DNA from 4 places in the Marinobacter sp. tcs-11 genome. Region 3 is predicted to be linked to each of the others. Evidence: predicted binding sites of a transcription regulator. Region 3 holds the regulator's gene; each other region holds the start of a gene.
The links. The regulator FliA, encoded in region 3, starts transcription of late flagellar genes. The targets are predictions, from matches to a motif close to CTAAAGTTTNNNNNNNNNNNGCCGNTAA.
Positions count from the first base shown of each region.

Region 1 (8,053 bases), on a different contig from region 3:
GAGGGCCCATGCCAACCATCAGTGAATTCTTCGGCATTCTGATACGGATGTATTACGATGACCATAATCCTCCCCATTTTCACGCTTATTATGGGGAACACGAGGCCATCATTCTGATCGAAACGCTGGAGATTGTTGAGGGCAAACTGCCCAAAAGAGCCAAAGCGATGGTTATCGAATGGGCCTTTGAACACCGGCAGGACCTTATCGCAGACTGGCGCCTTGCCGAGCTGCACCAGCCACTGAAGAAGATAGAGCCATTGGAATGAACAGCATGCCCAGAGTTACCCATGTGGAAGCCAAGGCCGATTACGTACTGGCCGTCACCTTCGATGATGGTACTCACGGCGAGATCAGCCTTGCCGATCGTTTGTTTGGCCCGATGTTCGAGCCCCTGAAAGACCCGGCATTCTTTGCTCAAGCAAAAGTTGATGAGTTCGGAGCCATCTGCTGGCCCAACGAAGCAGACATTGCCCCGGATGCTCTCTACCGCAAAATCAAATCTGAACAAACTGGAACAGTATGTCGCTGAAGTACAAGATCGTACCCGTCACACCCTTTGAACAAAACTGCACCCTGCTCTGGTGTACCGAAACCCACAAAGCAGCGGTGGTCGACCCTGGCGGGGACCTGGATCGCATTCTGGCGGCAGCCGAGGACGAAGGCGTGATTCTGGAAAAGATCCTTCTCACCCACGCCCACATAGATCACGCCGGCGGCACGGCGGAGCTAGCCAAATCAGCGGGGCTGCCCATTGAAGGCCCGCACAAGGACGACAACTTCTGGATTCAGGGCCTGGCCATGCAGGCACAGATGTTCGGGTTTCCGGCGCCGGAGGTGTTCACGCCCAATCGATGGCTGGAAGACGGGGATACAGTGACCGTTGGCAATGAAACCCTGGAAGTACTGCACACGCCGGGCCACACCCCTGGCCATGTGGTGTTTTTCCATCGAGGCTCAAAACTGGCCCAGGTGGGTGACGTGCTGTTCAATGGTTCCATTGGCCGCACGGATTTCCCGAAAGGCGATTACAACACCCTGATTCACTCTATCCGGGAAAAGCTGTTCCCGCTCGGGGATGACGTTAGCTTTATCTGTGGCCACGGCCCCATGTCTACGTTTGGCCAGGAACGCGCCACCAATCCGTTTGTGTCTGATCACCGGGGCTGAGTGCCCCGGTATATCGCCCATTTCAGCTCTGGGACAGGCGGAACTGCTCGATGGTTTTGCGCAGGGTTTCCGCCATGGCCAGCAGATCCCCTGCAATTCGCGCGGTCTCCTGGGCATCGCTGGAGGTCTGCTCGGCAGAGCGGCTGATTTCAATCACGTTCTGATTGATGGAGTCCGACACTTCGCTCTGCTCGTTAGCCGCACTCTCCATTTCCTCATTCAGCCCCGTGATTTCACGCACCGCTGCAGCAATGGTTTGCAGCTCGGTTTCCACTTTCAGAATTGAATCCACCTGATGCTGGGCAAGTTCCGAGGCATGGCGCATGGTACCGACACAATCCACCACCTCTTTTTTCAGCCCCTCAATGGTTTGGCGAATCTCCTCAGTGGACGCCTGAGTGCGCGAGGCAAGCGCCCGGACTTCGTCTGCGACCACGGCAAATCCCCGGCCCTGCTCACCAGCTCTGGCCGCTTCAATCGCCGCGTTCAGGGCCAACAGGTTGGTCTGGTCGGCAATCTCGGAAATCAGCTCCAGCCGTGAGGCCATTTCCGTTGTCCGCTGATCCAACTGCTCAATGCGCTGCGCACCGTTCTGGACTTCCGCGTTCAGAGACTCAATACCCTGAACCGCATTTCTAGCCAGATGCTCTCCGGTTTCTGCCGATTTGGTGGTATCGGCCGATTTCCGTGCGGTAGTCACCGCATTCTCTCGAACCTGCACCGCGGAAGCGGCCATCTCGGTGGTGGCACTGGCCACCTGGTCGGTGTTGTCTTTTTGGGCAAGAACTTCCCTTTCTGTGGTCTCTGCTTTACCGGCAATGGTACGGGCCGCCGCTTCAACCTGTTCTGCGTTGTCCATCACCGTATGCATGCTGGCGCGGATCTTGGCGACCATCCGATTGAACGCACGGGAGACCGAACCAATCTCATCGTTTCGGGTTACCTCCAGCTCTATGGAGAGATCCGAATTGCGGGAGATTTCATCCATTCGGTCGTGTAGCCGACGTAAGCGGGAAAACACCAGGCGACCCAAAACTACGGTAGTCAGTATGAAAATAACCACAAAGATCAGAATCTGGATACCGCCACTCACCATCAACTGCTGCTGCAGGCGCGCGTCGCTCTCCGCCAAAGAATAGTCGACCCGAATAGCGCCAAGCACGTCCCCTTCCTGGGCCTGGTGACAGCCGAGGCAGTTCACGCCCTGATAGTTTTCGCTGGCAATAACCGGCTCGATCAACGTGTAGACACGACCCGCGTCGTTCTCCGAATAGTGCTCTACCCGTTCACCATCCAGCGCTTTCATGTCCAGCGGCTCACGGCGTTGTTCCGCAGCATTCCCAGCACCGTACATGGCATTCAGCTGATCGCTGCGGATCACCCGAACGTCCAGTACGTCCTCGGGAGCCATCACCTTCTCGCGCAGAACATCACGGTTATTAATGGTACCCGTCACCATCATGGTGTTCAGGCCATCGAAAAAGGACTTTGCCAGACCATCCACGTATTTGTGACTGTACTCTTCGAGGTGGGCTCGCTGGGACTGGGCGCTGTAAACAACCGTAAACACGAGAATGACGGTGAAAGCCGCAGCCAGTGCTGCCAATAACAAGAAACGGATTGAGTATTGTTTTTTCATGTGACCCCGACAACGGAAGATGATCTGGACATCCAAGAGTAATGACGGCGAATTGGCGCATAACTTTACAGATATGCATCAATTTTTTTATGACGCAGATCATCCGGACGCGCCCGCTATGTCATTCCTTGCAATGTTTTACATTCGTCCCGGCACACTCAAACCAGAAGGCAAGGCAGATTGGCCCGAAACCTGCAAAGCCTGATGCATCACGGACTAATTCCGTGATATCCGGCAGAGATTTTCCGTTCAGGGGAGGCAACCATGTCATTGCTGACATCACTGTTACAGGCCAGCACGCGCTTTCAGCAAGCCATGGACAACCGTGCGCCGCGCACTGACGTACCCGCCGGTAAAAGCAATGAAGGCGCCGCCACAGGCGAGCCCCAGAGCAGCACCGACGACCGCTTCACACCGTCCCAATGGCAGGATCGCAACCCCGCCAGTCAGAAAACCCGGCAATTGCCACTGACCCAGTACAAGCAGACGGTTGCCCAGGACCTGTCCTACGTTCGTGAAACCTTGCGGCACAAACTTGCCGAATACAACGTACACCCGGCAACGGCGCTGAGCGTGAGCAAAACCGAGCAAGGCAGCATTCAGCTGGACGGCAAAATTCCCGACCAGGTGCGGGAGAGGATACAACAGGATCTCAACAACAACCGGGGATTTGGTGAGGCGTTAAGCCGCTTGAGCGTGACCGAACCCACCCTGCACTTCATGGATAATGCGCTCAAGCTCAATCAGGCTTATGGCGTGAACAATTCCCTGCTGGATTCACTGCTCAGCGAAAACCAGCAGTTCAATGGACTGCAAGATGTCATCCACCGTTATGACAGCCTTCGCCGCACCGCCACACCCGCCGAGACGGGTATCACAGAGCAGCAACGCTACGCCTTCAGCCTCAATACCCGGGCCTGAAGCCCGGGGGGATAACGGCTAATCAGATCAAACCTGAAACGGGGCCGGATCACCCTTGCCCACCCGCGTAACTTCAGGCACATCACCGGTAAAGTTGACCACCGTGGTAGCCTCCATACCGCAGAAGCCGCCATCAATAATCAGATCAAGCTCATGCCCGAGGGTCTCGCGAATATCGTAAGGATCGGTCAAAGGTTCGGTTTCACCCGGCAGAATCAGGGTGCTGCTCATAATCGGCTCACCCAGCTCACCCAGCAATTCCCGAACAATCTCGTTGTCCGGAACCCGGATGCCGATAGACCGCCGTTTGGGATGCAGCAACCGGCGAGGCACCTCGCTGGTCGCGTCCAGAATGAAGGTGTAGGGGCCCGGCGTGAAATTCTTCAGTAACCGGTACTGGGTATTGTCTACCTTGGCATAAACCCCGATGTCTGACAGGTCACGACACACCAGGGTGAAGTTGTGCTTGTCGTCCAGGCGCCGAATCCGCTTGATACGGTCTGCCGCCTGCTTGTCGCCAAGGTGACAGCCCAGTGCGTAGCCTGAATCTGTGGGATAGACAATCACCCCACCCTTGCGCAAAATCTCCACCGCCTGCTTGATCAGACGCTTTTGCGGTGTTTCCGGGTGAATCTGAAAAAACTGGCTCATCCATTAGCTCCTTGTTGAAGCTTCTTGTCCATTGCTGCATCACCTTTCGACCCGCCCATACAGTTGGGCGAAACCGGAGACGCCTGACCACTGGCCGTCCACTCTTCCGGCGTATACAGATGCAATGCCAGAGCATGCACCGGCCCCGCCAGTTCATCCGCCAGAACCTTGTAAATTGCCTGGTGGCGCCGCACCTTCATCTGCCCTTCAAAATCCGCTGATACCAGCGTTACCTTGAAATGAGTTTCAGAGTTGGGTGGCACCGAATGCATATGGCTTTCGTTCTCCACAGAAATCACGCTGGCGTTAAAGCCCGCGACCAGCTTTTCCTCTATGCTTTTCTGTACTTTCATAAAAGACCTACTCCGGACTTTAAGCATCAATGTCCCGACCTGCTGTGTAAACAGTTTACTACAGTACGCCTCGGAACCCCGAAGCCCTTGACACAAAAGCGCCAAAGCGACACATTCCCCTGCCAGCAACCAACCCCCAGATACCCATGCACCTGTACATCGCCGAAAAGCCAAGCCTGGCCCGAGCCATTGCCGCCGCACTTCCCGGCCCCCACGAGAAAGGCCAGGGCTGGATACGCTGCGGTAAAGGACCGGATGCTGCCACGGTAAGCTGGTGTATAGGCCACCTGCTGGAGCCCGCCGAGCCGGCCCGCTATAACCCGGCCTGGAAAAAATGGCGCATTGAAGACCTGCCCATGTTCCCCGAACCCTGGCAACTGGTGCCCAAAGACAGCGTGCGCCTGCAATTCAAAGTGCTCGAAGCCCTGGTTCGCAAGGCCGATCTCATTACCCACGCCGGTGATCCCGACCGTGAAGGCCAGCTACTGGTCGACGAAGTCCTGCGCTATCTCGGCACCAAGGCACCGGTAAAACGGATACTGATCAACGACCTTACCCCCAAGGCGGTAGCCCGCGCCATACAGAACCCCCGAGACAACCGGGAGTTCCGCCCACTGTCCCATTCTGCGCTGGCGAGACAGCGGGCCGACTGGCTCTATGGCATCAATCTCACCCGATTCTATACCCTCAGCTATCAAACCCGGGGCGAACAGGGCGTCTTCTCCGTGGGTCGGGTGCAAACTCCGGTGTTGGGCCTGGTGGTGGATCGAGACAACACCATCGAGCACTTCCAGCCCAGGCCCTGGTACCGGGTCGAAGCCACCTTCCAGGCCAGCGAGCCGGAGGCCGACCAGCGACCGTTCATTGCTCGCTGGTTACCCGGTGACGAATTTCAGGATCATCTGGATGAAGAAAACCGGTTGCTGGACAAGTCGGTAGCCGAGCAGATTGTCTCCGCCATCAGCGGCCGACCCGGCAGAATTGATGAAGCCCGGTTTCGCGATCGCCCGGAACCGCCGCCGTTACCTCTGTCGTTGTCTGCACTCCAGATAGAGGCCGGCCGACTATACCGGATGGGCGCGAAAGACGTGCTCGACACCGCCCAAAACCTGTACGAACGCCATCAGCTGATTACCTACCCAAGGTCAGACAGCCGCTACCTGCCAGAGGAGCATTTCAGCCAACGGGAGGCGGTGATTCGTGCCATCGCCCGTGTCGCCCCGGATTTGTCCGGATTCTGCGAGAAAACCGGGACAGACCGCCGCTCTGCCGCCTGGAATGACCAAAAAGTGGATGCTCACCACGCAATCATTCCCACAGTGCGGCCCGCACCAAACGGCAAGCTGTCTTCGGCCGAACAGAAAATCTACGATCTGATCAGTCGATTCTACCTGATGCAGTTTGCACCTGACGCCGTGCATCGGGAAGGCCGGCTGACGGTCGCGATTCAGGACTATCGCTTTCGCGCCACCGAGACAGCCGTGATCGAGCCAGGCTGGAAAACGCTGGAAATCCGCAAGCGGGAACCCGGGCAAGAGCCGGAAAAAGCTCCGTTGCCAAGACTGGAAAAAAACGAGCCGGTCCTTTGCACTGATCCCCAGACTAACGAGCGCAAAACCCAGCCGCCACAACACTTCACCGATGCCACGCTGCTATCGGCCATGACCAATATCGCCCGTTTTGTCGCCGACAACGAGCTGAGAAAAACGCTGCGGGAAACCGATGGCCTTGGCACCGAAGCGACTCGCGCAGCCATTATCGATACGCTGTTCCGCCGCGATTACCTGGTCCGGGAAAAACGCTTTATCCGCGCCACCGACAAGGGGAAATCCCTGATCGCGGCGCTACCGGAATCGATTCGTACGCCAGATCGCACCGCTGTCTGGGAGGCCACTCTCGAAGGCGTTCGCCGGGGCGAAGAGGACCCAAGAGCGTTTCTGGAATCCCTCAAAGATGAAATCCGCGGATTCATGGCGCAAGCGCCCGCTGCGGGTTTGGCGAATGCAGAGACGTCCGGCACCGCCATTCACTGCCCGAAATGCCGGGCGCCAATGGTTGAACGGGAGGGCAAGTTCGGTGCGTTTTTTGCGTGCACCCGATACCCCGCCTGCAAGGGCACCCGCCCCCTGGAAGACGATCAACCCGAGGACGGAACCAGCCAGAAACCGGTACCCTGCCCCCACTGTTTCTCGCCCCTGGTGCGGCGCAAAAGCAAAAAAGGCTGGTTCTGGGGCTGCAGCAATTTCCCCGGCTGCCGACAAACAGTTGATGACCACAACGGCCGGCCTGCGGTGGACTTACGGAATTCTACATAACGATACTGAACGGGAACTCATTTTTTGGGATAATCCCCGACACTGCAGGGTCTGACCAAGGGCTCTGCGCTACGGTATATAAACCAGGCAACACGATCGAGGGCCAGGCTTAATGCGCATTGCTCTGCTGGAAGACGAACACGAACAGGCGCAGCACATCCAGTCCATCCTTTCAGAGAAAGGACATCACTGTGACAGCTTTCCGACCGGCCAATCGTTTCTCGGTGCCGTTTTGCACCGCAGTTATGATCTGATCATTCTGGACTGGCAGATCCCGGACATGACCGGCATCGAGGTACTGGAGAACATCCGGGCACAGCTGAACTGGCCTGTGCCGGCCGTTTTCCTGACCCAGCGTGACAGTGAAACCGACATCGTCCGTGCCCTGGATGCCGGCGCCGACGACTATATCGCCAAACCGGCACGAGCGGCTGAACTGGTCGCGCGCATCAATGCACTGGCCCGCCGCAGCAACCCGGAAATCGAAAAGGAGGTTCTGGTCTTTGGGCCCTTCGAGATCAACACCAACCAACGCATAATTCTCCTGCACGGGGAGCCACTAACGCTCACCGACAAGGACTTCGACCTGACCCTGTTCCTGTTCCAGAACCAGGGCCGCCTGCTCACCCGCGAAATGCTGCTGGAGCGGGTGTGGGGATTGACCAGGGACATCAATACCCGCACGGTGGATACGCATATGAGCCGCCTTCGCAGAAGGCTCGGGCTCAACCCTGAAAACGGATTTCGCATCAAGACCATCTACCAGCGAGGCTATCGGCTCGAAGCCATCAAGCCCGGTGACGCAAACGAAATTCGGAACGATGACACTGCAAATGCCTGACGCTCTGAGCAAGCACCTGAAAACCCTGGCCTTCCTTGCACTGGCATTCATGGTACCAGCGACCACTGTCGCGGAGCTGTCAATCGCACGGGGTTCTGCGGTATCCGGCAGCCAACAACGGGACAATGCCCCGGAGTGGGTTTATACCTTACGCCAGGGTGAT
Region 1 covers NZ_LLYU01000012.1:35,763-43,815, reverse strand. The annotation lists gene ARC85_RS13555 (DUF4160 domain-containing protein) at 9-269, shown strand; gene ARC85_RS13550 (DUF2442 domain-containing protein) at 266-532, shown strand; gene ARC85_RS13545 (MBL fold metallo-hydrolase) at 523-1,170, shown strand; gene ARC85_RS13540 (methyl-accepting chemotaxis protein) at 1,193-2,809, opposite strand; gene ARC85_RS13535 (hypothetical protein) at 3,074-3,730, shown strand; gene ARC85_RS13530 (L-threonylcarbamoyladenylate synthase) at 3,758-4,381, opposite strand; gene ARC85_RS13525 (BolA family protein) at 4,378-4,734, opposite strand; gene ARC85_RS13520 (DNA topoisomerase III) at 4,881-7,049, shown strand; gene ARC85_RS13515 (response regulator transcription factor) at 7,162-7,890, shown strand; gene ARC85_RS13510 (FecR domain-containing protein) at 7,883-8,053, shown strand, end outside.
Region 1: ARC85_RS13540 (methyl-accepting chemotaxis protein) is a predicted target of FliA. The motif match lies at 2,851-2,878, and genes of this name have one in related genera.

Region 2 (8,053 bases), on a different contig from region 3:
GCCTCAAACGCCGCCATCAATTCGCACACGCACAACTCACCCTGACGGTGGATCAACAGCGTGGCCGCAAGCCGGAGTTCATCTCCCAGGGCCTTGAACAGGGTCATCGGATTGTAATGGGCTTGACCTTTCATATTTACCGACCAATATATACGCTTATTCGAATATGCAGTTTTTCGCATATTAGTGTGACACAGTGATGACGTAAAGGATCGACGATCAACATGCCAACCGCGGATCTTCCCAACATCAAAGCTGAGCTGTTCAATGCTCCCACGGCATCGAAGGTATTCGAGGCCCCGGCCTCCGAGCATCCAGCCCGGATTCTATTGCTATACGGCTCCCTGCGCGAACGCTCGTTCAGCCGCCTGGCGGTGGAAGAAGCCGCCCGCCTGCTGGAAGCCATGGGCGCGGAAACCCGTATCTTTAACCCCCGCGGCCTGCCCCTGGCCGATGCCGAAGACGCCAGCCATCCCAAGGTTCAGGAACTGCGGGAACTGGTGCAGTGGAGTGAGGGCATGGTGTGGTGCTCCCCGGAACGCCACGGCGCCATGACCGGCATCATGAAAACCCAGATCGACTGGATACCGCTGTCCCTGGGTGCGGTTCGGCCGACACAGGGCAAAACCCTGGCAGTGATGCAGGTTTGTGGGGGCTCCCAGTCATTCAACGCAGTCAACCAGCTGCGGGTGCTGGGCCGGTGGATGCGCATGGTCACCATTCCGAACCAGTCCTCGGTGCCCAAAGCCTTCATGGAATTTGATGGCAACGATCGCATGAAGCCCTCGCCCTACTACGATCGCATCGTGGATGTCATGGAAGAGCTGATAAAATTCACTTTGCTGGTACGGGACCGCAGTGATTACCTCACCGACCGCTACTCCGAACGCAAGGAAAGCGCCGAAGAACTGTCGAAACGTGTGAACCAACGTTCCATTTAAGGGTGTGCCATGAGCCGTAACAGCGATGTGAACACGGTTGAAACCACTGACGGCGGCCTGGACCTGTTCGGGCGCTACCTTTCCGTGTGGGTGGCACTGGCCATTGTGGCCGGTGTAGCTATCGGGCAGCTTGCCCCCTCGATTCCCGAGACCCTGTCCCGCTTTGAATACGCCCAGGTGTCCATCCCTATCGCCATCCTGATCTGGGCGATGATTTTCCCGATGATGGCACAAATCGATTTCAGCGCCGTGGTCGGGGTGCGAAAAGAGCCGAAGGGCCTCGCCATCACCACTATCGTGAACTGGCTGATCAAACCCTTCACCATGTTCGCCATTGCCTGGTTTTTCCTGATGGTGGTGTTTAAACCCTGGATCGCCCCACAACTGGCCAGCGAATACCTGGCCGGCGCCATTCTGCTGGGTGCCGCCCCCTGCACCGCCATGGTGTTTGTCTGGAGTTACCTGACCAAAGGCGATGCCGCCTACACCCTGGTGCAGGTATCCCTGAACGACATCATCATGCTGTTCGCCTTTGCGCCCATTGTGGTCTTCCTGCTGGGGATTTCCGACATCCAGGTGCCCTGGGATACGGTGATTCTGTCGGTGGTCTTATACATCGTGATTCCCCTCACCGCCGGCTACCTGACCCGCCGGACCCTGATCGCCCGCCACGGCGAACAGTGGTACGACAACGTATTTATGAAACGCCTCAGCCCGGTGACGCCTGCCGCGTTGATCGTCACCCTGGTCTTGCTGTTCGCCTTCCAGGGTGAAGTCATTCTGCAAAATCCGTTGCACATACTGCTGATTGCGGTGCCACTGGTTATCCAGACTGTGTTTATCTTCCTGCTCGCTTACGGCTGGGCCAGGCTCTGGAAGGTGCGCCACTGCATCGCCGCCCCAGGAGCCATGATCGGTGCCAGCAATTTCTTTGAGCTGGCGGTGGCGGCGGCCATCGGCCTGTTCGGACTGCAATCGGGCGCGGCCCTGGCCACGGTGGTGGGCGTACTGGTGGAAGTGCCCTTGATGCTCGCCCTGGTGCGCATCGCCAATAACACCCGGGACAAGTTCCCGGCCTGAACGATTAAGCTGAACAGGCGCGTCGCTATCCGCGCCTGTTCAGCCGACAACCACCCTGCTAATATCGCGCTCGTTTTTTGAGCGTCGAACCCGTTAATCAGCACCACCGACCGGAATTAAAAGAATGGATATTTTCCAGGCCCTTTTCCTTGGCCTCCTCCAGGGACTGACCGAATTCCTGCCCATATCCAGCTCCGCCCACCTGATCCTGACACCGGCCTTCTTTGGCTGGGAAGACCAGGGCGTCGGCTTCGACTTGTCGGTGCACGTGGGCACGCTATTGGCGGTGGTGCTCTACTTCCGCCGGGATGTCTTCGGCATCGCCCGGGACGGCCTGATTTCCATGGGCCAGCGCAAAATCGTCGGCCAGGGCGCCCTGGCCTGGTACCTGGTGATCGGCACCATCCCCGCCGGCCTCGCCGGCCTGGCCCTGCTCGACATGATCGACAACGAACTGCGCGGCGCGTCGGTGATCTTCTTCACCACCCTGGTGTTCGGCATCCTGCTGGGCATCGCCGACTGGCTGCCCAAACGCCAGCGCACCATGGATTCCCTGAACTGGAAAGACGCCGTTATCGTTGGCGTCGCCCAGGCCATGGCTCTGGTCCCCGGCACCTCCCGCTCGGGCGTCACCATCACCGCCGGCCTGTTCCTGGGCATGACCCGGGAAACCGCCTCGCGGTTTTCCTTCCTGCTGGCGATTCCGATTATCGTGCTGGCGTCGGCGGTAAAACTGCTGGAAGTGGCAACATCCGACGTGATCGTGGACTGGAATGGCTTTCTGATCGGCGGCGTCACCTCGTTCCTGATGGCCATTACCGCCATCCACTTCTTCCTGAAGTGGCTGAACAAGGTGGGCATGTGGCCGTATGTGATCTACCGGATCATTTTGGCGGGTGTAATCTACGCCGTCTTGATGTGACCGTCTGCAGTTTGAATTGCTGACCTTGGAGTCAGGCAGGTATCGGGGTGTGCCTCCCAAAAACCGCTCCTGGCGGCACATCCCTGTGGCGCTTCTGTTCCGCCATCCCTGGCTCCACACATTTTTGGGAGGCACACCCCGATACCTGCCCCGAACTTCTGAGCTAGCCTTCCAAGAAATCAGGGATCATGAACTATTGCGGATTGCCGAAACGTCAGAGCATGGCGGTGGGAACGTCTTTCCAAAAATTTGTGGAGCCAGGGATGGCGGAACACAAGCGCCCATGGACGGCTCGAGCGCTTTTTGGAAAGACGTTCCCACCGTCATGCAGCCCCCTTACTCGAAGGCTGCATGACGCTAACTCAACCGTTTAACAGGCCTCCAAAGGCGCATAAGCCAGCACCAGCCACTTGGCGCCCTCATCGAAGTTCACCTGCACCCGCGTATGATGCCCCGTACCCTCGGAGTTCATCACGATACCCTCACCGAACTTCGGATGCCGAACCCGCTGCCCCAGACTGAAGCCAGACTGCTGGGCCGAATCCTGGGCAAACAGGCTCTCATTCGGTCGCTCCACCATCGCCGGCCGCGTCACCGTATTACGCAACCGCACCTCCTGCAGACAGTCCCCCGGGATCTCCCGCACAAACCGGGACAGTGCATGAAACTTCTCCTGACCATACAGGCGACGGGATTCCGCGTAAGTAAGTACCAGCCTCTTCATGGCCCGGGTAATGCCCACATAGGCCAGGCGGCGCTCTTCCTCCATGCGCCCGGGCTCCTCCAGCGACATACTGTGCGGGAACAAACCCTCCTCAACACCTGCCAGGAACACCATCGGAAACTCCAACCCCTTGGCCGAATGCAGCGTCATCAACTGCACACTGTCCTCATGGGCATCGGCCTGTGATTCGCCGGCATCCAGCGCCGCCTGGGCTATAAACTCCGCCAGCGGATCTACACCTTCTTCTACATCATAATCCGCCAGCGCGCTGACCAGTTCCTCCAGGTTCTCCACCCGGGCCTGCCCCTTCTCGCCCTTCTCACTGGCGTGATAATCCTTCAGGCCGCTGGACTCTATGGCCTGCTTCATCAGCCCCTGCAGGGAAGCGTGCCCCGCCATTTCAGACAGCGTGTTGATGATCTCCATAAACTGCTGCAGGCCTGTTTTCGCCCGACCCTTCACCTGGCCTGCGGCCAGTAACCGCTCGGACGATTCCCACAGGGAAATACCCTGGCCGGTGGCGTATTCACGAATCTCCTGCAGGCTCTTGGCACCAATGCCGCGGGTGGGAATATTCACCACCCGCTCAAAGGCGGCATCGTCCCGGTGGTAATGCACCAGGCGCAGGTAAGCCAACGCATTTCGGATTTCCTGACGGTCGTAGAACCGCAACCCGCCGTAAACTCGATAAGGAATACCCTGGCGCATCAGGGCTTCTTCGAGCACCCGGGACTGGGCATTGGAACGATAGAGAATGGCGCATTCGCTGCGCAGATTGCCCTCGCTGACCCAGGCCGAGATGGAATCGGCAATATAATTGGCTTCATCCTGCTCGTTGAACGCGGCGTACAGGCTGATCGGCTCACCTTCCACCCCGTCAGTCCAGAGTTCCTTGCCCAAACGCCCCTGGTTGTTGGCAATCACCGAGTTGGCGGCTTTCAGAATGGTCTTGGTGGAGCGGTAGTTCTGCTCCAGCCGCACCAGCCGGGAATTGGGGAAATCCCGCTGGTACTGCTGGATATTCTCGATCTTCGCGCCCCGCCAGCCGTAGATGGACTGGTCGTCATCGCCCACCACCGTCAGCGGCACCCGGTTGCTGGCCAGCACCTGAAGCCAGGCGTATTGAATGGTATTGGTGTCCTGGAACTCGTCCACCAGTATGTGCTGGAAGCGCTGCTGGTAGTGACTCAGCAATTCCGGATGATGCAGCCAGAGTTCGTGGGAACGCAGCAGCAGTTCACCGAAATCCACCAGGCCGCCCTGTTGGCAGAGCTTCTCGTACTGGCGGTAAATCTTCAGCATGGTATTGGTGAAGTGATCGCCCGGATTCTCCTGAATATGATCCGCCCGCAAGCCCTCGTCTTTCTGGCTGTTGATAAACCACTGGGCCTGTTTCGGCGGCCACTGGCTTTCATCGATGCGGTTTTCCCGCATCACTCGCTTGATCAGCCGCAACTGGTCGTCGCTGTCCAACACCTGGAAGTTTTCCGGCAAGCCGGCGTCTTTCCAGTGGGAACGAAGCAAACGATGGGCAATTCCGTGAAAGGTGCCGATCCACAGACCACGGGTGGGAATCTGCATCATCTGCTCCACGCGATAACGCATTTCCTTGGCGGCCTTGTTGGTGAAAGTCACCGCCAGAATGGACGTGGGCGGCACCCGGTCAACCGACATCAACCATGCCATCCGGTGCACCAGCACGCGGGTTTTGCCACTGCCGGCACCGGCCAGCACCAGCAAATGGTCGTTCTGCGCCGTCACCGCTTCGCGCTGGGCGTCGTTCAGGGAATCAATAATATGAGAGACATCCATGGAGCAAGGCTTCATTACTGGTTAAATTTACAGCCCAGTATACCAGCCAAGAGCCCGGCTGCCTCCCCTGGCACAAACTACCCCCTCAAGAGTATATACAGGCGAATTCAAGGCTCTAGGCTTAAAGAGACAGCCAGTGTGGCCGATACAGCACTTAACACACTGACACATTAATTCTGTGTCATGCGTTCAAAAAACAACCTACACTCGCGCCGTTCAGAGTTGTGGGCCACGCATACAGGGATTTCATACATGCTTTCATCTCTCAAGATCTCACACAAACTCGCGCTGCTGGTGATTGTAGCCGTGGTGGCTTTCGTAGTGAGCCAGGCCTTTTCCATCATCACGGAACGAAACAACTCGGAACGACTGGGAGAGGTGCGCAACCAGCTCTATCCGTCCCTGGAACTCTCCACCATCAACCGAGGTCTGCTGCAACTCATCGAAAACCAGATCAACAGCGCCGTCACCACGGGCGACGATCAGCAGATCGCGGCTACTCGAGAGCAACTCGCCGAGATTATTGAGAATCTTGACCGCATTGCCCAGCTTAACCCGAGCCAGCAGAGCGATGTAAAAGCGCTGAAATCCGAGCTGAACGGCTACTACAGCACCGCCACTCGCATCGCCACCGCGATTATCGAGGGCACCGCCGATTTCAGTCGCATAGGCCAGGAAGCATCCGCCAACGCCGAGCGCCTGGCGGGCCTGCGCTCGGATCTCGACCAGATGCGTAATGCCATGGAGAACCGCCTGACCCAGGCCATCGACGACACCACGGCGGCCAGCAGCGAAGCCGCTACCGTCTCCGTAACGATCGTGGTGGTCGCCTTGGTTGTCCTGATTGCACTGAGCCTGATTATAGGTCGATCGGTCTCCGGCAGCCTGCAGCAAATCATCAGCTCCCTGCGGAACATGGCTTCTGGCGAGGGCGATCTGACCTCCCGCATCGAGTACACCGGCAAGGATGAACTCCGGGATCTGGTGGACCAGTTCAACCACTTTGTTGAAAAGCTGCATAAATCCTTTGCCACCATTCAGCAGGATATCGGTGAGCTTAACGGCGTCGCCACACATCTGGGCAGCACCAGCCGCACCAATCTTGAACGCATCAGCCAGCAGGCCCAGGCCATCTCCTCCACCCGCAATTCCGTGGAAGAGCTGGTAAAAAGCGTTGAGGAAGTGGCGGGCTTTGCCTCCAGCGCCTCTGACCAGACCCAGGACGCATCCAAGTTTGCGACCACCGGGCAGCAGAAGGTCGAGGGCAACATACAGACCATCCAGCGACTGATGGCAGAAATCGAAAACACTGCCAGCCTGGTCAACCAGTTCGACGAGTTCTCCGTGAAGGTGGGCGGACTGCTGGAAACCATTCAGACCGTGGCCGAGCAAACCAACCTGCTGGCCCTGAATGCCGCCATTGAGGCCGCCCGCGCCGGTGAACACGGCCGTGGCTTTGCCGTGGTCGCAGATGAAGTGCGCGGCCTGGCGGTGCGCACCCACAAGGCCACGGAAGAAATCCAGCAGGTAATTTCAGAACTCTCCAAAGCCTCCGGCGCCGCCGTGCATTCCATGCAAGGCAGCGTAGACATGGCCAGGCAGGGCGTGGATGCCACCACCGAGTCTGGCGAGGTCCTGCGCAAGATTCTCGAGAACGTTCAGCAGATCAGCGAGCTGAACGAGCAGATTGCCGCGGCCACCTACGAACAAAGCACCACCTTCAGCGAAGTCACTGGCCATATGGGCGACATGCATCGCAACGCCGAGGCCGTGATGGAAAGCACCGATGAGCTGGATACGGTCAGCCGCAAAATCCAGGACGTCAGTAATGGCTTGCAGAGCGTGGCCGGGCAGTTCCGCGTTTAAGTAAAACCCCAGAAAAAGGAAACTCCTGATGAAAAAACTGTTTACTGCAGCGCCCCTGGCGCTCGCCATGGCCGCGACCCCGGCTCTGGCACAGAGTACCGAGGACACCCTCGAGCGCATGCAGCAGCAGCTGAATGCCATGCAACAACAGCTGAACTCCGCGAAAGACACCGGCATTCGCTTCAACGGCTTTTTCAGCACCGGTTTCGCCCGGGCCAGCAACGATGCCGGTTACGCCGGAATCACCGACGAATCCGAAGTGGCGGATCTGAGCCTGTTCGCCCTGCAGGGCACCTTTGACGTCACACAGAAGAGCCAGATTGTGATGCAACTGGTCGGCCGGGGCGAAGATGACTGGGAACCCCAGGTGGAGTGGGCCTATCTGAGCCACCGCCCCACCAACAACCTGCAGATTCGGGCCGGCAAGATGCGGATTCCGTTCTTCATGTACTCCGACTCCCTGGAAGTCGGTTACGCCCAGCCGTGGGCACGCCCGCCCCAAAGCGTGTATGGCCCGATTGCCGTGACCAGCTATGTCGGTGCGGATGCCAGCTACAACCTGAACTTCGACAACTCCTCGCTGACCGCAACCGGCTTCACCGGCTTTACCGATGAAGATGGCAACTCCGGCGACGTACAGCTGCGCAACATCGCAGGCATGAACCTGACCTGGACCGACTACGTGTGGACTGTGCGTGGTGTGGCGGC
Region 2 covers NZ_LLYU01000003.1:91,655-99,707, reverse strand. The annotation lists gene ARC85_RS04865 (metalloregulator ArsR/SmtB family transcription factor) at 1-134, opposite strand, end outside; gene arsH (arsenical resistance protein ArsH) at 225-941, shown strand; gene arsB (ACR3 family arsenite efflux transporter) at 951-2,021, shown strand; gene ARC85_RS04850 (undecaprenyl-diphosphate phosphatase) at 2,146-2,943, shown strand; gene uvrD (DNA helicase II) at 3,314-5,479, opposite strand; gene ARC85_RS04840 (methyl-accepting chemotaxis protein) at 5,732-7,345, shown strand; gene ARC85_RS04835 (hypothetical protein) at 7,374-8,053, shown strand, end outside.
Region 2: ARC85_RS04840 (methyl-accepting chemotaxis protein) is a predicted target of FliA. The motif match lies at 5,601-5,628, and genes of this name have one in related genera.

Region 3 (8,053 bases):
GGAGCTGAACCGGTCCCGCAGCCGCATTCGTGAGGTTCGGGAAAAGCGCGCGGGAAATGCGTCGTCAGGCGGCACGGCATCGTCCATGTCTTTCGAGACCGCCGATTTTCCGGCGTCACTTTCCGGTACTGTTGTGGCCGAAAAGCCGGCTTCCGGCAGAGAATCCGGTACCGGTGGCTATGCCGATGAACTGGCCAGTATGCGTGCCGAGATCAGCTCTCTGCGTGATCTGGTCAGTGGCAAGGTGGCGTCCACCACTCAGGCTGACGGTGGAAACAGCGCGGTACAGCAACGCTTGGCCGAGCGGCTGCAGGAGTTCGGTCTGGGCGCGGAGCTGGCCGGCTCTCTGTCCCGACGGCACCGGGCCGGGCGCCTGGAAGATGGCTGGAAGCAGTCACTGAAAATGCTGGCGACCGGCGTTCGCACCGGTCGCGAAGACTGGCTTGATGCCGGGGGGATCTATGCCCTGGTCGGGCCGACCGGGTCTGGCAAAACCACCACCATTGGCAAACTGGCGGCTCGCTATGTGCTGGAGCATGGCCCGGATTCGTTGGCCCTGGTGACCACCGACCGCTACCGTGTGGCCGCCCATGAGCAGCTGTTTGTGTTCGGCAGAATCCTGAATGTGCCCGTGCGGGTGGTGGATGAGAGCCATTCCCTGGATGACATTCTTGATGAACTGTCGGATAGGCACCTGGTACTGATTGACACTGCCGGCCTGACCAGTGCCGACCGTGGTTACCAGGAACAACTGGCGGAGTTGGCTCGCAGCGATCACAATATCCGTACACATCTGGTGGTCTCTGCCACCAGTCAGCCACGTATCATGAAATCCGTGTGGCATTGCTATAAGATGGCAAACCTTGCAGGCTGCATCATGACCAAGATTGATGAAGCCCTGACCCTGGGCGAAGCGCTCGGATTCGTTATGGAGACCAGCTTGCCGGTGGCCTGGTACACCGATGGCCAGAAGATACCGGAAGATCTCCAAAGGGCGGAGGCTATCCCGCTGGTGCGTCTGGGCGTAGAAAGGCTCAGGGCCGTGCAGAGCGCGCAGGCAATAGCCGAAGGTGCCTGAGCCTCGCCAGCGACAGAATAAAACACCGGCACGCGTGCCCGTACAAGAACGTAGTAAGAGACTGATAACAGTATGAGCAGACCACATCCGGTTCAGGTGATTGCGGTTTCCGGCGGCAAGGGCGGTGTCGGCAAGAGCAATGTTTCGGTCAACCTAGGTATCGCCCTGGCCCAGAAGGGGCGCCGGGTTGTCTTGCTGGACGCGGATCTTGGGCTCGCCAACATCGATGTGTTGCTTGGCATTACCGCCAATCGAAATCTGCAAGACGTACTCAACGGCGATTGTGATCTGAAAGATGTGCTGGTGAATGGCCCAGGTGGCATCAAGATTGTTCCGGCATCATCCGGCACCCAGCGTATGACCCAGCTCAGCGCCATGGAACATGCCGGCCTGATCAATGCCTTCAGTGAGCTGGGCGACCAGATTGACGTTCTGATTGTGGATACCGCCGCGGGTATTTCTGAATCGGTGGTCAGCTTCCTGAGGGCGTCGCAGGAGCTTCTGCTGGTGGTCTGCGACGAACCTACTTCCATTACCGATGCCTACGCGCTGATCAAACTGATGAACCGGGATTACGGCACCAACCGCTTCCGCATCCTGGCAAACCAGGTTCGCAACGAGCAGGAAGGCCGCCATCTGTTTGAAAAACTGACCAGGGTCACCGAGCGTTTCCTGGATGTGGCACTACAATATGTAGGTATCGTGCCTTACGACGAGGCCGTCAAGAAAGCCGTCCAAAGACAGAAAGCGGTATTGGATGCCTATCCGAGGGCGAAAGCCTCGCTGGCTATCCGGGCTCTGGCCGAAAAAGTGGATAGCTGGCCTTTGCCGTCCTCTCCCAGGGGGCATCTCGAATTCTTCGTGGAGCGGCTCGTCGAAGTCTGATCTGAATCCAGTCCTACAAGAAAACCGGATACATGACATTGGCGAAAAATCTGGGTATTTACCATCAGGCCGGCGCCAGGAGCCCTTCAGCCCTGATTGAAGAGCATGCGCCGCTGGTCAAGAAAATCGCCCTTCATCTCATGGCTCGACTGCCCGCATCGGTGCAGCTCGAAGACCTTATGCAGGCCGGTATGATTGGCCTGCTGGAGGCTGCGCAGCGCTATTCTTCAGGCAAGGGCGCCACCTTTGAAACCTATGCAGGCATTCGCATCCGCGGCGCCATGGTGGACGAAATCCGCAAAGGCGACTGGGTGCCCCGCTCAGTGCACCGCAACGCCCGGCGAATCGCCAGTGCCATCAAACAAGTGGAAGATCGTACCGGGCGCGAGGCCCAGGATGCCGAAGTAGCTGAAGAGCTTGGCATTGGTCTGGACGAATATCACGCTTCACTGGCCGACGCCAACAGTGGCCGACTTTTTAGCCTTGATGAGCTCAATGAATCCGGCGAGCTGCCGATAGAAGAAGCAGAGGCCAGCGATAATCCGCTGGACGGTATTGCTTCCGGCGCTTTCCAGCGCAGTCTGGCGGACGCCATCGAGCAGTTGCCTGAGCGCGAAAAGCTGGTGTTGAGCCTGTATTACCAGGAAGAACTGAACCTCAAGGAAATCGGCGCAGTGCTTGGGGTCAGTGAGAGCCGGGTAAGCCAGATTCACAGCCAGGCGGCACTGCGGCTGCGCAGCCGGTTGGCCGAGTGGCGGGATAGTGACAACGACTGATCAGCCGGGTGCTGTGTTTCTCTTTCAGCAGGCTGTGTAGCTTTTGGTAACCGATGCTTTACAACGTGCGCAAACACCACACAATAAGCGGTTAAGGTAGCAGCCTGCTAGACTTTCAAAAAGGCTGAATGAATTCCGGGTGTTACTGACTGGAGGTCCCATTGGACAAGAACATGAAAATTCTCATTGTGGATGACTTCTCCACAATGCGACGAATCATCAAGAACCTGCTGCGAGATCTTGGCTTCACCAATACAGATGAGGCCGATGATGGCAACACGGCGTTGCCCATGCTCCGAAGCGGCAAGTACGACTTCCTGGTGACTGACTGGAACATGCCCGGCATGTCGGGCTTTGATCTTCTCAAAGCTGTCCGCGCTGACGAAAACCTGAAGAACCTGCCGGTTCTGATGGTGACGGCAGAAGCCAAGCGGGACCAGATCGTGGCCGCGGCTCAGGCCGGGGTAAACGGATATGTGGTCAAGCCTTTTACGGCAGCCGTGCTCAAGGAAAAGATCGAGAAAATCTTCGAACGAATCCAGTAACCAGAGGTCGGATGGCTCGCCATGAGTGATACCAAACAGAACCATCAGGGCCTTGATCCGGAGGTGGCGGAGAAACTGCAAAAGCAGGCCTCCGACCTGGCTGAGAATGTAAACGCCGGGAATTATGCCAAGGCGATGACCCTGATCAATGAACTGAGCGAGGTTCGCGATCAGAGTCTGTACCGGGAAGTGGGCCGACTCACCCGCAGCCTCCATGAGGCAATCCGGAACTTCCAGATAGACCCGCGTAATGCCGAGCAGAAAGAAGTCCTGTCGAAGATGAGCGACGCTTCTGACCGTCTGGCCTATGTGGTGCAGATGACCAGCCAGGCAGCGAACCGCACCATGGACCTGGTCGAGGAAAGCATGCCCGTGGCTCATTCCATGAGGGATGAAGCGGTTGCCTTGCGGGACGAGTGGCAGCGTCTGCGCCGCCGTGAAATGGAACCTGCGGAGTTTCGCGAGTTGTATGGTCGCATCGACAAGTTCTTCGCCGGCCTGACCACAGACTCTGACAGTCTGTACCAGAATCTGTCGGAAATCCTGCTGGCTCAGGACTTCCAGGATCTTACTGGCCAGGTTATCCAGAAGGTCACCGCTTTGGTGAAAGAAGTGGAAGACAATCTTCTTGGCTTGGTAGTGATGGCCAGCCACGTGGATCAGCTGACCGGCACGGTGCACCAGATTGAAGAAAAAGAAGAATCGGCCGAAAAAGGGGTAGGGCCCCAGATCAAGGCCGATGAGCGGGAAGATGTAGTTTCGGGACAGGACGATGTGGACGATCTGCTGTCCAGTCTCGGATTCTGATAATAAAGAGGGTGACGCATGGCGTTAGATGCTGATGAAGAGATCCTGCAGGACTTCCTGGTAGAAGCCGGCGAGATACTCGAAAAGTTGTCGGAGCAGCTGGTGGATCTGGAGCAGCATCCCGATGACAGCGATCTGCTGAACGCCATTTTCCGTGGCTTCCATACCGTGAAAGGGGGCGCAGGCTTCCTTCAGCTGGAGGCACTGGTTAACTGCTGCCACTCGGCAGAGAACGTGTTCGATATTCTCCGGAATCACAAGCGCAAGGTCACTCCGGAACTGATGGACGTGGTTCTGGAGGCGCTGGACAACGTTAACGCCATGTTCGAAGAAGTTCGAAACCGGGAAGAACCAACGCCCGCGCCGGACGAACTGATCGAAGCCCTGGACGCCCTCGCCAAACCCGAGTCAGAGGATGCACCAGCGGCGGAAGCGCCAACCCCGGCACCGGAGCCGTCGTCTGCGGAGGTCGGGCAGCAAGGGGACCAGGGCGATATCACTGACGAAGAATTCGAGCAGTTGCTGGACGCGTTGGCGGATGAAAAATCCGACGGCCAGAAACCGGCCGGCAACGAGCAGGTGAGCAATCCGGCTGAATCCGCCGGCAGCTCAGACAGTGATGAAATTACCGACGACGAATTTGAGGCCTTGCTGGATCAACTCCACGGCAAGGGCCAGTTTGCCGGCGCGCCTGCGGAAGAGGAAACAGCCAAGGCAGATACCAGCACCAGCGGTGGTTCAGAAAAATCATCCGCTGACGCCGATCTGATTTCCGACGACGAATTCGAGAACCTGCTGGACGAACTGCATGGCAAGGGCGCCGGCCCAAGTGCCGGGTCTTCCGACAGCGAGCCCAAACCGGCGCCTGCTCCATCCGGCAAGGCCGAACCGGCCCCGGAACCAAAGAAAGCAGAAGCCAAAGCCGAGAGCACGGCCGCTGCCAAGCCGGCCTCTGCGCCCGCGCCTGCCCGTGAGGCCGCACCCGCTGGTGAAACCACGGTTCGGGTAGATACCAAGCGCCTGGACGACATCATGAACATGGTGGGCGAACTGGTGCTGGTACGGAACCGCCTGCAGCGTTTGGGTTCCGAAAGCGAAGACGAACACATGCACAAGGCGGTGGCCAACCTCGACGTAGTGACTACGGATCTTCAGGCTGCCGTCATGCAAACACGGATGCAGCCGATCAAGAAAGTATTCGGCCGTTTCCCGAGGGTGGTGCGTGATCTGGCCCGAAGCCTGAAAAAAGAAGTGAACCTGGTGATGCACGGTGAGGAAACCGACCTGGATAAAAACCTGGTCGAGGCGCTGGCTGACCCACTTGTGCACCTGGTCCGAAACTCCGTGGATCACGGTGTCGAAGCGCCGGACGTACGGGAGAAGGCCGGAAAACCCCGAGCCGGAACCGTGACCCTGTCGGCGGAGCAGGAAGGCGACCATATATTGCTGTCCATCGTCGACGACGGTGCCGGTATGGATCCCAATGTCCTGCGCCGCAAGGCGGTAGAAAAGGGTCTGTACGATCAGGATGCGGCAGACCGCCTTACCGACAACGAGTGCTTCAATCTTATCTTTGCGGCCGGTTTCTCCACCAAAGACCAGATTTCCGATGTCTCCGGTCGCGGTGTCGGCATGGACGTGGTGAAAACCAAGATCGGCCAGCTCAATGGCCAGATCAATATCATGTCCGAGCAGGGCAAGGGCACCAGCATTATTATCAAGGTGCCTCTGACGCTGGCCATCATGCCAACCCTGATGATCATGTTGGGTGACCAGTCTTTCGCGCTGCCGTTGGTGAATGTGGTGGAGATCTTCCACCTGGATCTGACCAAGACCAACATTGTCGATGGCAAAGAGTGCATTGTGGTGCGGGACAAGGTGTTCCCGCTGTTCCACATCAAGCGCTGGCTGGTACATGGCGCGGCCGGTCAGGCCGAGCCGGAGAACGCGCACGTGGTGATTGTAGCCATGGGCACCAAGCAGGTCGGCTTTGTGGTTGACCAATTGATTGGCCAGGAAGAAGTGGTGATCAAGCCTCTGGGCCGGGCCCTGCAGGGGACGCCGGGTATGGCAGGCGCCACCATCACCGGTGATGGCCGTATCGCCCTGATTATTGATGTGCCGAGCCTCCTGCAGCACTACGGCTGAGCAGGAATTTCCGGGATTGTGTAGGAGAAATGGATGACAGTTTCTGTCCTGGTCGTGGATGATTCGGGCTTCTTTCGCAAACGGCTGACGGAAATCCTGACGGCCTCGGGCCAGATTAAAGTGATAGGCGCCGCCACCAATGGGCGGGAAGGGGTCGAGCTGGCGGAAAAGCTGCGCCCCGATGTGATCACGATGGATTACGAGATGCCGGTGATGGACGGCATCTCTGCCGTTCGCGAGATCATGCGCAAGCATCCTACTCCGGTGTTGATGTTCTCGTCTCTGACCTACGAAGGTGCCCGCGTTACCCTGGATGCCCTGGAAGCCGGGGCGGTGGATTTCCTGCCCAAGAATTTTGAGGAAATTGCCAGGGATACCAGTCAGCTTCAGAAAATCCTCATCCAGCGCATTCTGGATGTGGCTGGTAGCCGACCCGGTGCCCGATCAGCGCCTGCGGCCCCGCGGCCGGCGACGCCTGCACCGGAACCCCGCCGGGAGCCTGCCGAGCGTTCTGGTTCGCGTCTGACCCGCCCGGCAACGCCGGAACCCCGTAAAGAGCCTGCAGCCTCCGAGCCAGTTCGTAGACCCGCCAGAAAAACCGCGACCAGGCATTACAGCGTGGTGGCCATCGGCACCTCCACCGGTGGCCCCGTCGCGCTGCAAAAGGTGCTCACGGCGTTACCGGCCTCGTTTCCGGCGCCCATTGTGCTGGTTCAGCATATGCCGGCCAGTTTTACCCCGGCCTTTGCTGAGCGGCTCAACAAGTTGTGTCGCATTGAGGTGCGTCAGGCCGAGGACGGCGACGTGCTCCGCCCGGGGCTGGCCCTGCTGGCGCCGGGTGGCAAGCAGATGATGATCGAAAGTCGCGGCGGGCAGGCGAAAGTGCGGATCCTTCCGGGCGACGATCGGCTGAATTACAAACCCTGTGTGGATGTTACCTTTGGTTCTCTGGCCCGGAGCTTTCCTGGCAAAACTCTGGGGCTGATACTCACGGGCATGGGGTCCGATGGCAAGGAAGGCTGCCGGATGATGAAGCAGTCTGGTTCTGTGATCTGGTCCCAGGACGAGAAATCCTCGGTTATCTATGGCATGCCCATGGCCGTAGCCAAAGCCGGACTGAGCGACGAGATTCTGGCGCTGGAGGAAATTGGCGCACGGCTGGTTGAAGGTGTGAGCTGATGGATATTCTGAGCCTGCTCGGAATCATCCTGGCGTTCGTGGCCATCCTGGGCGGCAATCTGCTGGAAGGTGGTGCTGTCAGTTCCCTGTTCAACGGTCCGGCCGGGTTGATCGTGGTTGGCGGGACCCTGGCGGCGACCATCCTGCAAACCTCCTGGCCGATGCTCAAACGTGCCTTCGGGCAGGTTCGCTGGGTATTTGTGCCGCCCTACATCTCACTGGAAGATGGTATTGGCAAGGTCATCGACTGGAGCGTCAAGGCCCGCAAACAGGGCCTGCTGGGACTGGAAGGGTTGGCGGAAAGAGAGCCGGAACCGTTCGCCCGGAAAGGGCTGCAGTTGCTGGTTGATGGTGCCGAGCCCGAGTCCATTCGCAGCATCATGGAAGTGGATCTGGAAACCCGGGAACAGCGCGATCTGGAGTCGGCCAGGGTCTATGAGGCCATGGGCGGGTATTCCCCCACTATCGGTATTATCGGGGCGGTCATGGGCCTGATTCAGGTCATGACCAACCTGGAAGATCCCCAATCCCTTGGCGGTGGAATCGCGACCGCCTTCGTGGCGACCATCTACGGCGTTGCCCTGGCTAACCTGTTGTTCTTTCCGGTGGCCAATAAATTGCGGGGCATCGTCAAG
Region 3 covers NZ_LLYU01000002.1:43,179-51,231, forward strand. The annotation lists gene flhF (flagellar biosynthesis GTPase FlhF) at 1-1,078, shown strand, start outside; gene ARC85_RS02865 (MinD/ParA family protein) at 1,151-1,963, shown strand; gene ARC85_RS02870 (RNA polymerase sigma factor FliA) at 1,996-2,739, shown strand; gene cheY (chemotaxis response regulator CheY) at 2,901-3,284, shown strand; gene ARC85_RS02880 (protein phosphatase CheZ) at 3,306-4,091, shown strand; gene ARC85_RS02885 (chemotaxis protein CheA) at 4,110-6,239, shown strand; gene ARC85_RS02890 (protein-glutamate methylesterase/protein-glutamine glutaminase) at 6,273-7,418, shown strand; gene ARC85_RS02895 (flagellar motor protein) at 7,418-8,053, shown strand, end outside.

Region 4 (8,053 bases), on a different contig from region 3:
ACACCGCTATCTCTGATCTGGAAGTCGAAAACAAGGAAGAAAAGGGCTATTTCTGGCACCTGCGCTACCCGCTGGCCGACGGCCAGAAAACCCAGGACGGCAAAGACTACGTCATCGTCGCCACCACCCGCCCGGAAACCATGCTGGGTGACACCGCCGTAGCCGTCCACCCGGACGATGAGCGCTACCAGCATCTGATTGGCCAGCACGTTCTGCTGCCGCTGGTTAACCGCCGCATTCCCATCGTGGCCGACCACCACGCCGATCCGGAAAAAGGTTCCGGCTGCGTGAAGATCACCCCCGCTCACGACTTCAACGATTACGCCGTAGGCAAACGCAACAACCTGCCCATGATCAACGTCATGACGCAGGACGCCAACATTCGTGAAATCGCCGAAGTCTTCAATGCGGACGGCACCGAAAATTCCGAGATTAACAGCGCCCTCCCGGCCGCCTATGCCGGCCTGAGCCGGGAAGCAGCCCGCAAGCAGATTGTTGCCGACATGGAACTGGCAGGCCTGGTCGAGAAAATCGAAGACCACGTGCTGAGCGTACCCCGCGGTGATCGCTCCGGGCTGATCATCGAGCCGATGCTGACGGATCAGTGGTTTGCAGACGCCAAGACCCTGGCCAAGCCGGCTATTGAAGCGGTAGAAGACGGTCGCATCCAGTTCGTACCCAAACAGTACGAGAACATGTACTTCGCCTGGATGCGCGACATTCAGGACTGGTGCATCTCCCGCCAGCTCTGGTGGGGGCACCGGATTCCTGCCTGGTACGACGCTGAAGGCAATATCTATGTGGGCCGGAGCGAGGCTGAGGTTCGCAGCAAACATCAGCTCCCGGACACACTGGAACTCAAGCAGGACGACGATGTACTGGACACCTGGTTCAGCTCCGCCCTGTGGACCTTCGGCACTCTGGGCTGGCCGGAAATCACCGAACGGCTGAAGACCTTCCACCCCACCGACGTGCTGGTGACCGGTTTCGACATCATCTTCTTCTGGGTTGCCCGGATGATCATGATGACCATGCACTTCATCAAGGATGAAGACGGTACTCCGCAGGTTCCGTTCAAGACCGTGTACGTGACCGGTCTTATCCGGGACGAGCACGGCGACAAGATGTCCAAGTCCAAGGGTAACGTGATCGACCCGCTGGATATGATCGACGGCATCAGCCTGCCGGACCTGCTGGAAAAACGCACCGGCAACCTGATGCAGCCCAAGCTGGCCGAGAAAATCGGCAAGCGCACCGAGAAGGAATTTCCGGAAGGCATCGCCGCCCATGGTACTGACGCCCTGCGTTTCACCCTCGCCGCCATGGCGACCACCGGCCGTGACATCAACTGGGATATGAAGCGCCTGGAAGGCTACCGTAACTTTTGCAACAAGCTGTGGAATGCCGCCCGCTATGTGCTGATGAACACGGAAGGCGAAGACTGCGGCGTGAACAATGAGCCGGTGGAACTGTCACTGGCAGACCGCTGGATCATCAGCGAACTGCAGCACTGCGAGCAGGAGGTGATCCGTCACCTGGACCAGTACCGCTTTGACCTGGCCGCCTACGCCCTGTACGAGTTTATCTGGAACGAATACTGCGACTGGTACCTGGAACTGTCCAAACCAGCCCTGAGCGATGACAGCGCCAGTGCCGAGGCCAAACGGGGCACCCGTCGTACCCTGGTACGCGTACTCGAAGCCGTACTCCGCCTGGCGCATCCGATCATGCCGTTCATTACCGAAGAAATCTGGCAACGCATTGCACCGCTGGCCTGCAAGCAGGGCGACAGCATCATGCTGCAGCCCTACCCGCAGCCGGATGCCAGCAAGCAGGATGCCGCCGTGGCCGCCGATATCGAGTGGCTGAAAGGCGTGATTGTAGCGGTGCGTAATATCCGCGGCGAGATGAACATCTCCCCGGGTAAGCAGGTACCGGTACTTCTGAAAGGCGGCAACGCCGACGATCAGCGCCGCCTGAACGACAACCGCCAATTCCTCATTTCCCTGGCCAAACTTGAGAAGCTGGAATGGTTCGAGGGCGACAAAGCTCCCATGAGCGCCACCCAACTGGTAGGCGAAATGGAAGTGCTGGTGCCCATGGCCGGCCTGATCGACAAGGACGCCGAACTCAAGCGCCTGGACAAGGAGCTGGAACGCCTGAACAAGGAAATCGGTCGCCTGGAAGGCAAGCTGAACAACGAGAAGTTCACCGCCAAGGCACCAGCCGAAGTCGTAGAGAAGGAAAAAGAGAAGCTGAAGGATGCCCAGGGCAGCCTGCAGCGGCTCAGTGCGCAACGGGCAGAAATCGAGGCCATGTAAGGCCATGATCGCCATCCTCGGTGCCGGCTCCCTGGGCCGGCTCTGGGCGGCAACGCTACCTGCCGGGCAGGTAGCGTTTGTGCCCCGTCCGGGGCAGGCCCCTGCCCTCGTCTGTTATCGCTTTCAGCCCATTGACGGCGAATCAGGCAGTACCATTATTCCCTGGCTACAACCCGGCCAATCTCCTGATCTACTCCTGGTGACGACCAAAGCCGGCAACACTCTCGAAGCCCTCAAGGCGGCCCTGCCCTCCATTGCCAAACAGACTCCCATTGTGTTGTTCCAAAACGGGCTTGGGAGCCAGCAGCAGGTCACCGAAACATGGCCGGACCGGCCGGTACTGGCCGCATCCACGACCGAAGGCGCAAACCGGCCCGCCCCCGGGCTGACCGTTCACGCTGGCCGCGGCACAACCTGGGTCGGTGCCCTGAACCCGGCGGGGGACCCATCGGTCGAATGGGTTGCCCAACAGCTCGCCAGCAGCGGCCTCATGGTCCACCCTGAACACGACATACTGGCAAGGCTCTGGCAAAAACTGGTGATCAACGCCGGCATAAACGCCTTTACGGCCATTCTGGATTGCCCCAACGGAGAGATCCTGACACAACCGTTTTACCTGCAATGGATTGCCCCCTTGTGCGAGGAGATCAGCCGCCTGCTCCCTGCTGCCGGACAACCGCAACAAGCCCCGGAAGACCTGCGCGAGACTATTGAGGCTGTCGCCCGCAAAACCGCCGCCAACACGTCTTCCATGCGGGCTGATGTAAAGGCAGGCAGAACCACGGAAATCGACTTCATTAACGGTTACCTGGCGCGGCTCGGCCATCAACATGGCATACCGGTACAGGTGAACCAAATGCTCGCCGAACAGGTACAACAACTGAACTGACTTTTACCAGAGGGAGCAAGACCATGGGCAATCGCCTGTCGAAGATCTACACCCGAACCGGAGACGACGGTTCTACCGGCCTGGCCGATGGCAACCGTATCGCCAAAAATGCCCAGCGAGTGGAAGCCATGGGTATGGCAGATGAGCTGAATTGCCATATCGGCGTTTTGATTGAGACGCTTCCCTCTGGTGACCGTCTGATCGATACCTTCCGGCGCATTCAGCATCACCTGTTTGATCTGGGCGGCGAATTTGCCATCCCGGGCAGCAAGGTGATCAGCGACAATCACATTGAGTGGCTGGAGCAGACTCTGGACGAGTACAACACCGACCTGCCGCCGCTAAAAAACTTCATCCTGCCTGGGGGCTGCCCTGCCGCAGCACAATGTCATCTGGCACGGGCGGTCTGTCGCCGGGCCGAGCGCGTGGTGGTGGCCCTTGGCCACGAGGACTCCATCAATACTGCCTCGCGTCACTACCTGAACCGGTTATCCGATCTGCTGTTTGTCATCGCCCGAGTGCTGGCTCGCCGGGATGGCAGCCAGGAGATTCTCTGGGAGCAAAAAAAACCCGGCCTCTGAGGCCGGATTTTTCACAACAACAACCGCAGATTACACCTTGAATGCTTCCACCAGGCGCTGAAGCGACGCGGTAAGCTCCGACATCTGTCTGGACGAAGCCAGAGTCTCTTCGGCGTTGGAGGCAGTGCTCTGGCCAAATTCGCCAATGCGCTCCACGTTGGCATTCACGTTCCTGGCCACGGCCGACTGTTCCTCCGCCGCCTGGGCAATCTGGTGGCTCATATCCACGATTTCGGAAATGCCCGAGGCGATCCGATCCAGCGCTTCGGTCACTTCACCAGACTTCTGTACCGTCTTCTCCGTGGCATCGTGACTTGAGGTCATGGCAGATACCGCCTCTTTTACACCACCCTGAAGCCGGGAAATCATGCCTTCAATTTCCTCAGTGGACTTGTGGGTACGCTGGGACAATGAGCGAACCTCATCCGCCACCACCGCAAAGCCACGCCCCTGTTCTCCCGCCCTCGCTGCCTCGATGGCCGCGTTCAGCGCCAGCAGGTTGGTCTGCTCGGCAATTGCTTTAATCTCAACCAGAACCTGACTGATATTGTCACTGTCCGCACTCACCCGGTTGATGACATCAACGGCGCCTGCAATCTCCGTAGCCAGCCGGTTAATGGTCGCCACCGTATCGGCCACCACTTCCCGACCCTTCTCGGTATCTTTCTCGGCATTCCCCGCACTATCCGCCACCCGGTGCGCACTCTCGGTAACTTCATTGACCGCTTCCACCATCTGGCCCATGGCCTCGTTGATCTGACCGGTCTCTTCCATCTGTCGGGCCACGGCCTGACTGTTAGCCGATGCGGTGTCATTCACCCGGACCGCCTGCTGATCAACATCTGCTGTTGTAGAGCCCACCGACCGGACAAGCTCAGCAATACGATCGGTCATGTTGTTGAACTCAGAGGTGAGCTCCCCCAGTTCGTCCCGGTTGTTCAACCGGATATGGGTGGTCATATCGCCGGCGGCCACATTTCTTGCAGCTTCGCTGAACCGGTTGATGGCAATCCGCACAGACATAAAGAAGCCCACATAGAGGTAGACCACCACCAGCATCACAGCAATCAGCGCCACCAGAATCAGGGTGCGCTGCCCGGTCTGGCGAGCCAGGCGATCCTCAAGATTACCGGCAACCACATCGAAGATACGATCGCTGAGGGTATCGTAATATCCCATCTGCGCCGATACGGTCTCGTCGAATTCCTGCCAGGGCAGCTCCAGGCGCATAGGCGTAATGACATTCAGGTCCAGCTCATCACGCACTGTCATCAGGCTCTCTTCCGTGCGGGTCAACGCACCGCTCGCACTCTCTGCCAGCTGGGGCGACGCCTCCACAGCAACGGAAAGGGCCGGCGAAAGCAGCGAACTGCGGTTGGTCAACTGATCGTAGATTTCATTCAGGGTTTCGCTGAGTGCATAGCCCACCTGACCTTCCACCAGCGCAAAAATACCGTATGAACGGGCGCCGCCAACAACAGTGCGAGACTCAGGCAACGCAGAACGCACCAGCCCTAACAGCAGCAGGTTTTCCCGGGACGCATCCTGCCCCAACCCGCTGATTTCAATGGTCGCCGGCAGCAAGGCCATCACCTTCTGCACAAATTCCTGGTAGTACTTGAACTGGGGGTCAATGTTGCCCTGATAGTTATCGTTGGCTTTGAGCGTCTCCCATTCTTCCCTTACAGCCAGAATCTGCTCCTGCCAGGAGCCGGAGGTGTCAAAAGAACGCTGTGGTTCGGCGAGATCTGCCAACAGGGCGTCCATACGACTGGCCGCTTCGTTGGCTTTTTCGAGCAGGGGTTGTTCGTCTTTCAGAATGCCAGGGGCCTGATAGTCACGGTAATCCATCGACGCCACCAGCAGGCGTTCCACCTTCTGGAGTTCTGCAAGACCTTCAATGCCGCGGGTCATGGTCTGAACCGACTGGTTGAGCCCGGAAATCACCAACCAGCAAAGCACGATGATAGGGCCAAGAAAGAGAATGCTGATGAGGCTGAATTTGTAAACCATGGGCAGCCGATTCATCAGTGCTACAGCCGGATTGATTATATAGTTCACAGAGCCCTCGCTGCTTCTAACAACTGAATCTTTATTCTTTTGTTTGATTATCGCCCGTTGCCGGAAAAACTTAATCACTATTTAGTGTTATTCTGTAATCCGTTTTTGCTTTCCGGCTAGGCCATGCCTGCGATCACCAGCAATGCAAACGCACATATCCACACCAGCATGCTCCGGTTGAGGAGGTCCCTTATGGCGCTGAGGCTCCGTCCGCCAAAATCGGGCCACTCTTCCGGGTGCAACTCCGAAAAGCGCGCAGGATCAAGTGCATAACCAGTTAACGACCCGTTGGCGGAAATCATGAGCACATCCGCGGTCTTTTTCCCGAATCCCGGGAATACCTTGCGTATTTCCCGGGACCAGCCGGCCAGGTCACCGGCGAGTCCGAATGTGCATGACAGCAAGCGGGAAGGAATCCAGCCGATAAGCCGGGCCGCCCGCTGATAGCGTTCCCGCGCGGCCGCCTGCGGCCATTGGCCCGCCAGAGCTACAAGCCCGCGAGCCAGAAAAGCCAGCGCTATGCCGCCGACGGCGTACCAGAAAACCACCAGGAAGAAACGCTCGAAAACCGAGACCATCAGCGCCCGCGACACCGACAGGTGCATGGCTTCTGGCGATAGCGCCGCTCCTCTTTCGGAGGCGGGCAGGCGCTCTTGAACATGGTGCCAGGCAGCCTGCATATCTCCGCGCCGCCAGGCATCGGAATAGGCTCGCAGCACCTTGCGCCAGCCCGGCGCTCCCATCAGTACCACCATCAGCACCAGTTCAAGCGGATACAGGGCATAGCGGTAGCCCGCCTCACTGGACAGCGCCCACGCGCCAGCGAGCGCCAGAGAAGGTAACACAACCAGCAGCGCCCCTCTCCAGACTGACCGCTCCTGACCCGCTTCTACCCGGCCCCAACGATGAAACCAGCGACGCCAGATCTCATCGCTGGCCAGGTGGTCGGCGCGGTCCAGCCTGCGGCGAATCACGTACGCAATCAGAAAAACAACCAACGACATCAGGCCATCTCCTCGTTCGACAGCAGTGCCCGGAAGCGAGACCACTCAAACGCGGGCCCTGGATCGGTTTTTCGGCCCGGAGCAATATCACTGTGGCCGGCAATGCGACCCGGCGTGATTTCCGGCCAGGCTGTCATTGCCAGGAGCGCCAGACGCGCCAGCGCACGGTACTGATCATCGGTATAGGGAACGTCATCCGCACCTTCGAGCTCGATACCAATGGAGTAGTCGTTGCACTCCTCCTTACCCTGAAAACTGGAACGGCCAGCATGCCATGCCCTGTCCAGACAGCTGACAAACTGAATAACGGAACCATCCCGGCGAATCAACGCGTGTGCAGACACCTTCAGCTCTGCGATCGTTTCAAAATAGGGGTGGACAGCAGTATCCAGACAGTTACAGAAAAAATTCTCGATGTGCGGGCCGCCAAACTGTTCCGGCGGCAGGCTGATGTTGTGAACCACCAGCAGTGAGATAGAGGAACCGTCCGGGCGGGGACCAAAATTGGGCGACGGACACCAGCGCACGCCGGGGAACCGGCCACTGGAACGCAAAAGTGCTGCCGCATCTTTCAGGGAGTGTGGGTGATGATCGTTCTGGATACTAGACAACGTGTTTCCATCGGCGCAGGGGACTCATGCAGATGATTGAATCACAAAGCGCCCATGGATGCCACGACGTCGCCGGTGCCCTGCGCGGGCACTCAGTACCGGAGATCAGTCTTTTCGGTTATGACGCAGGTTGTCGATGATGGACTCCAGCGCCCGATCAAAGATCAGGCCGTCATCCAGCATGGTGATCGCCTGCTCCTGCAGAGCAATCGCCAGGTCATCCCGATGATATTCCGCCACCTTCGCACCACTGCGGTTAACAAAGATGTACTTGCCGGTGGCCTTGATGAAGGCCGCCAGCTTGCAACGGACCCTGGTCTCGTCTCTGGCCATCTCAACCCAGGATCCAACTCTCAGGCCGTCCGCCTTCGCCAGCCATTCCGCCGACGCTACTGGTGATTGGATCTCCGCGAATTCCTCGGCGACGGCTGCCGTCTCAACGCCGGCTGAGATCTCAGCAGGCTTGACTGACGCAGGTTCAGTCACCTCGTCAATCACCTCCGGCGCAGGTTCCGATTGCTCGGGAGTTTCCGCCGGCTCTGCCGGAGCTTCAGGTACCTCAAAATTCTCAATCGTGGGTGCCTTG
Region 4 covers NZ_LLYU01000015.1:10,705-18,757, forward strand. The annotation lists gene ARC85_RS14685 (valine--tRNA ligase) at 1-2,321, shown strand, start outside; gene ARC85_RS14690 (ketopantoate reductase family protein) at 2,326-3,210, shown strand; gene ARC85_RS14695 (cob(I)yrinic acid a,c-diamide adenosyltransferase) at 3,234-3,791, shown strand; gene ARC85_RS14700 (methyl-accepting chemotaxis protein) at 3,822-5,852, opposite strand; gene ARC85_RS14705 (histidine kinase) at 5,969-6,856, opposite strand; gene ampD (1,6-anhydro-N-acetylmuramyl-L-alanine amidase AmpD) at 6,856-7,467, opposite strand; gene ARC85_RS14715 (DUF1631 domain-containing protein) at 7,573-8,053, opposite strand, start outside.
Region 4: ARC85_RS14700 (methyl-accepting chemotaxis protein) is a predicted target of FliA. The motif match lies at 5,900-5,927, and genes of this name have one in related genera.